One region of the Halobacillus sp. AWM4_238 genome, then DNA from elsewhere that is predicted to be linked to it. Evidence: riboswitches for the same ligand, from Rfam matches in the RefSeq annotation. Region 1 holds a riboswitch; the other holds the start of a gene.
What was found. Region 1 has a riboswitch for S-adenosylmethionine ahead of ACXACN_RS11775 (acetyl-CoA C-acyltransferase). Riboswitches for the same ligand answer to the same signal wherever they lie in the genome.

Region 1 (3,212 bases):
GGAAGTAGACCTCTCTGTGTCCCTCTTCTCTATTGATGAAGAAGAAACAAACATGAAGCTTAATGTAAACGTTTATGACTCCACTGGCGAAGAAGTAGCAAGCTACTTTGAAGATAGTGATGAGTATGGATATGCGGGTGGTTTTACTGTGAATCCAGGGATCTATTACTTAGAGGCTTCCGATTCAGCTAACCTAAATAATGGGGAATCGTATATGCTGAGTTCTTTCATTTTTGAAGAGGAGCCATTCATCGATCGCATCTCTGGGGAAGACCGTTATCATACAGCAGCAGCAATCGCCGTACGTCGTAGCGGTGGGTATCCAAGCGAACATATCATACTGGCTACAGGAGCAGATTTTCCCGATGCCCTTGCAGGTGCACCACTTGCCTCCTACTATGATGCTCCCATCCTTTTGACTAGAAAAAACACTCTGCCACAGATTACGAAATCAACGATTGATGTGTTAGATGCTAAGTCTGTTACGATCCTTGGTGGTACGGGTGCTATTTCCAAAGAAGTAGAAAATGCCCTTTTGAAATTAGGATTGGATGTCGAAAGGATTTCAGGTTCTGATCGGTATGAGACTGCAACGGCCATTGCCGAAGTACTTCCGCCTAGTGAAGGAGCTGTGATCGCTTACGGAAGAAACTTTCCTGATGCCCTTTCCATTGCCCCAGTGGCCGGCATGAATATGATGCCGATCTTATTAACAGAAAAAAGTAAACTCCCTGATTCAACGAAACAAGCCATTAAAGATTACGACTTCACCTATGTCGTAGGTGGCGAAGGTGTTGTAGATCAAAAAGTTTTTGCTCAACTCCCAGATCCAGAACGTATTTCAGGAAAAAACAGATACAGCACATCCATTGCTATAGCTGAGCACTTCGAACTAGACCCAATGTTTGTGAACGTAGCTACTGGAGAGGATTTTGCTGACGCTCTTGCAGGAGCCGCTTACACATATGGTGAACCGTTACTGCTGACTCCTTCTGATTCCCTTGCCACAGAAGTGAAAGATTATTTCGTTAAGAACGAAACCTATTACTTTACTATTCTTGGTGGCAAGGCAGCTGTCAGCGAAAATGTTGAAGATGAGATTTTAGAGTTATTCGAATAAGAAAACTATAAAACATCCCCAAGCAGGCAATCATGCGCTTGGGGATGTTTTTTTGTGGGTAAAGGAAATCTCCTTCTAGAAGTTGGACAACGAAAGTCAGTGACCTACTCAAAAATCCTCATGACAAAGTCAACCTCAACACCATTGATACCAAAAGCTATGTCTATGCCCTCCTGAAGTACATAAATAATATAAATTTTCACACTTTTCTACAAAATCCATTGACACCCATCCTTTCCCTTGCTAACATGGCACTTAACCAAATAACGAAAGAACATCTTATCCAGAGAGGTGGAGGGACTGGCCCTGTGAAACCCGGCAACCGCTATATGTATAGCAAGGTGCCAAATCCTACTGAGTGAACGCTCAGGAAGATAAGAGATTTCCTGAATCTCTAAACCTCTCTATCTCATTGATAGAGAGGTTTTATATGTTCCAATTGAATAATGATTCTTATCCAGAGAGGCAGAGGGACTGGCCCGTTGACGCCCGGCAACCATCAAGCAACCGCTTGAAAAGGTGCTAATTCCTGCAGGAGATGATCCTGGAAGATAAGAAGAGCCAAGAGCCCTCTTCTTATTTTTGTGAAGAGGGCTCTGTCTATTTTAAAAAAGGAGTTGTTACATAGATGACTACCGTACTTCTAGATGGCATCCGTACCCCGTTCGGAAAGTGGAAAGGGGCCTTGAAAAAGAAATCCGCAACAGAACTTGGATCGCACGCGCTAAACGCTTTATTAGAGAAAAATCCGATAGCCAAACAAGCAGATGGTGTGCTGCTAGCCCAGGTGATACAGGCTGGGGGTGGCCAGAACCCTGCCAGGCAAGTCGCTTATAAGGCTGGGGTCGATATCGGTACACCTGCCATTACATTGAACAATGTTTGCTTAGGCGGAATCGCCACAATCGCGGATGCCTCTCGGAGACTGCAATATAACGAAGGAGAATTATATATCGTCGGTGGCTTCGACTCGATGACAAACGCTCCTCATACCGCTCCTGTACGCGCTTCTTCCGGACTTGGTCATAGCATGCTGAAAGACACCTTACTGAACGACGGTTTATGGTGCGCCTTGAGCGATGTGTCGATGGGAGCTCTTACCGATGAAAAAAACCGCTCCTTCGAAATCAGTCGAGAGGAACAGGATGAGTATGCTGCCCTTTCCCAACAACGAGCAGCGAACGCTCAGGAAAAAGGATGGTTCCAACCTGAAATCGCTCCTTTTTCTGGATTACTCGAGGAAGATGAGGGCATCCGCAAAGGAACGACAGTTGAAAAGTTATCCAGCCTCACCCCCGCCTTTTCCAACGAAGGCACGATTACAGCAGGCAATGCTTCACAGATGACGGACGGAGCCAGTGTGGGCATCGTCACCATAAAAGAAAAAGCTGAGTCAATCGGACAGAATCCGCTGGCAGAAATCATCGATTGGTCAGAGGTTGCAGGACCAGATGCCAGTTTGCAAACCAAACCATCGCAAGCGATTCAAAAACTTTTAGACAGACATCAATTGACGACAGAGGATATTGATTTGTTTGAAATCAATGAAGCCTTTGCCAGTGTCGTAATCGCCAGCTGCCGGGAGCTTGGCATCGATTATGACCGGATCAATGTCAACGGTGGAGCGATCGCTCTTGGTCACCCTTTAGGTGGCACAGGGTTCCGGCTCGTGTTGACCCTTGCCCATGAACTGAAACGTCGCGGCGGAGGTAAAGGCATCGCTTCCCTTTGCGGCGGGGGTGGACAGGGAATGGCTCTATTGATTGAAGTTCCTCATTCCTAAATCGAAAGGAGACGAATCCATTGACTACAACGACCACAGCTCAGCGCTCCCCTTACCTATGGGAGCCATCGAGCCAACGAATTGAACAATCCCATATTAAAGCTTTTGCTGAATATACCGAGCAGCCACTTTTCCCATATGAACGTTTCCACCGCTGGTCCGTTTCCCATCTCTCTGAGTTCTGGTCAGCCGTGTGGGATTACGCAGGGATCATCGGAGATAAGGGCGATCGTGTTTTTGTCCCCGGCCCTTCGATGCTAGATAGTACATGGTTTCCAGAAGCACGATTGAATTTCGCTGAAAACCTGC
Region 2 (3,212 bases), 960 kb from region 1:
AAGTTTCGTATTAGGCTGAATCGCCGTCGCCACCTCATGAAGGTCCGTCATATCAACGAATGTGTGATCGATTCCAAATCTGATGAGCACATCGTGGATCATGCGGAAGGTGCCTCCATAAACGTCCTGGGTGATGACGACATGGTCGCCTTTTGATAACAGCATGAAGGCTGTTGAAATGGCAGCCATCCCTGAAGCGAAAGCAAAGCCGTTTGTGCCGCTCTCAAGACCGGCAATGGTCTCCTCCAAAGCTCGTCGGGTCGGGTTTCCGGATCGGCTGTAGTCGTAGTCCCCGGGGTTGTCGAAATCCTGCTGATGAAAGGTGGATGCCTGTTGAATGGGGACACTGACAGCGCCTGTATGCGGGTCGAATTTATAATCACTGTGCAACAATCGCGTTTGCAAAGAATGATCGGTCATCGTACAGATTCCTCCTTCGGTAGTTGGGTGAGGGTATAATCAAGGTCTTGAATCAAATCATCGATATGTTCGACGCCGACAGAGAAACGAAGCAGTCGGTTACAGACGCCGTAGCTGATCCGGGTCTCTTCTGGAATATCTGCATGAGTCTGAGTTGCAGGATAGGTGATGAAACTCTCTACACCTCCAAGGCTTTCGGCAAAACTGATTAACTTCAAGTTCCGTAAGAATGGATCGATCCAAGCTTCGGATTGAAGTTTGAAGGAAACCATCCCACCTTGACCAGGATAGAAAACATCTGTCACGTGCGGATGTTCTTCTAAAAAGGCAACAACGGATTTTGCATTGTTTTCATGCTGACGCATCCGGAGAGGGAGGGTCTTCATTCCGCGCATGACAAGCCATGAATCAAAAGGGGAAAGGACAGCGCCCGATGTATTTTGATGAAAAGCGAGCTTCTCCGTTACGTCTTTTCCTTTGCTAACAAGAATACCGGCAAGGACATCGTTATGACCGGCCAAATATTTCGTAGCACTGTGAATGACCACATCTGCACCTTCTGCAATCGGCTGCTGCAACACCGGAGTGTACAGGGTGTTATCGACAAGGAGCAGAAGGTGATGAGCTTTCGCGACCGTTGAAATTTGCTTGATGTCTGCTGTATGCATCAGCGGATTTGTCGGTGTTTCCACGTAGATGGCTTTCGTCCGCTCATTGATGTAGTCGTGGATCCGTTCAAGGTTGTTGCTGTCACAATAATGGAACCTGAGGTCATAACGTTCTTCCATATGTTCAAACAAACGGAACGTCCCGCCATACAAATCTTCGGAAACGATGATCTCATCGCCTTTCTTAAAAAGAGATAACGCGGTTTGGATCGCAGCCATCCCTGAGCTGAACGCAAAACCTGCATCTCCGCCTTCAATATCTGCGATGGAAGACTCGAGAATTTGGCGGGTGGGATTTCCGGTCCTCGAATAATCAAAGCCCGTCGACTCCCCTAAACCAGGATGGCGGTAAGGGGTGGAAAGGTAAATGGGAGGGTTAATCGCGCCGGTAGGCTCATGCCGCTGGTTTCCAGTCTGAACGAATTTCGTATCCCTGTGTGGACACATAACACCACATCCTTTATAAGTTATTGGTTCAAAATAAACGCTGGTTAAACAGTAACTCCCTCTCGTGTAAGATGTAACTTCGAGACGTTTGTATGTTTGGATGGTGGTTCGGGAAAGCGAGTCACTCCCGCCGCTATGCTCCACCCAAACTAAAGTCTTGAAAGTGGGTCTTCCTAATTTCTGTAAAATAAAAATAAAAAAAGCCTTCTCGAAGAAGAAGACTTTTGTGTGGACGGCTCTTCTTCTTATCTTTCAAGTTGTAAAACAACTTGCTGGAGTTAGCACCTTTCTGGTCGAACCAGTGGTTGCTGAGGCTTCGTCGGGCCAGTCCCTCTGCCTCTCTTGATAAGAGATTCAATTGTAATTTTTTCTAATTGCTGATTACTCTACACTACTCAGAAAGTTTTGACAATATGCTAGAAAGAATTTTCCGAAAACTTTTCCCGAATAAGAATAAAGCCTCCTTTTTCAAAAGCAGGCTTACATGGAAGGGTTTTGTACTCCGGCTTCGATGTAGGAGCGGACAAGCTGCCATTTACCCTCTTGTTTTTCGAATGTATCAAAGAAAAGGTTGGAAGTTTCCAAGAGTTCACCGTTTAAGCGAATGGAAACCCAAAAAGCAGCCAGTTGTTTGTTTTCGTCCAGCTGGGTGATGGAATGATCGGTGTAGATCCATATCATGTCTTGATTTTGGAAGTGTTCAAAAGCTTGAGCCCATCCTTCGATCGACTCTTCATAAGAATAATCCACCCGTTCGCCGTGACGAATCTCTCTTGCTTCGAGGTTTCGCGATGTTACTCTTTTTAAGTGATCCAAATCTTGTTGACTAGCTCTCCGTTTATACTCTTCATAAAAGGTTAGAAAGTCCACATCCATTCCTCCTCTCCCTCCATGGTTCGACAGAGAAGGTGGAAGTCCTGTCTATTAATGACAAATGCCTAAATTGTACAGGACGGTTTTGACTTGTAAAGCAAGCGTACCGACCCATAGCAGGAGTGTGGCCCCATTCAGCCCGTACCATATTCTCTTATTCGACATCTGTTTACGTTTGTTATATAAAAATGCTAGCAGAGGAATCGTCAGGACGGTGAAGATCGTCGTTAAGCCGAGGAGTCCTTTGTAGTCGCGGATCCAGATGAAATCATTGAAGAAGGGGATGATGATCGTTGAAGTGTAAATGACAGATAGGGCATAAACCCCAATCGACCAGGAGATCATCATGAACAGCAGGTTAACAAGAAGTGGGTAAGTTTTCACGGGCACACCCCTAGGTTCATTAATCCGATTTGTTTACTCGGGTTAATGTTATCCTACGTTCAACGATCAAATATGTCAACGTTTCATCCGTATTCTTTTTGATGGGCTTTCTTTTTCTTTAAATAGTCCTCATCCTCCCTGACCTCGATCCACTTTTTCTCGAAAATTTCAGCGGATGCTGCTTTCTCATCGTCGATGTCGCGATCGTTCACTTCACCATTTTTGTCATACTTCTTCCCGCCCTTATAATTCGCGTACCTTCGCGAGCGCGTGTATCCCATCTGCAAAAACTTCCGTGCCATATCCATGCCCACAAAATCATCCTCTTCTTTATAGTCGAGAAACATTTGATAGATTTTTTCTGATGATTCCTTGGCAATCTCTGGTGTTTTGAAGCGCCAGTGGGGCAGGATTTCACCT

Region 2: it holds a riboswitch for S-adenosylmethionine, as region 1 does, so the genes downstream of both, ACXACN_RS16350 (methionine biosynthesis PLP-dependent protein) here and ACXACN_RS11775 (acetyl-CoA C-acyltransferase) in region 1, are expected to answer to the same signal.

The regions. Positions count from the first base shown of each region.
Region 1 covers NZ_JBSWSY010000002.1:2,312,933-2,316,144, forward strand. Annotated here, with positions in the region: gene ACXACN_RS11770 (cell wall-binding repeat-containing protein) at 1-1,120, shown strand, start outside; SAM riboswitch class I at 1,397-1,501, shown strand; SAM riboswitch class I at 1,571-1,678, shown strand; gene ACXACN_RS11775 (acetyl-CoA C-acyltransferase) at 1,749-2,903, shown strand; gene ACXACN_RS11780 (acetoacetate--CoA ligase) at 2,924-3,212, shown strand, end outside.
Region 2 covers NZ_JBSWSY010000002.1:3,274,557-3,277,768, forward strand. Annotated here, with positions in the region: gene metC (cystathionine beta-lyase) at 1-420, opposite strand, end outside; gene ACXACN_RS16350 (methionine biosynthesis PLP-dependent protein) at 417-1,535, opposite strand; SAM riboswitch class I at 1,778-1,887, opposite strand; gene ACXACN_RS16355 (hypothetical protein) at 2,016-2,405, opposite strand; gene ACXACN_RS16360 (hypothetical protein) at 2,460-2,792, opposite strand; gene ACXACN_RS16365 (DUF4385 domain-containing protein) at 2,876-3,212, opposite strand, start outside.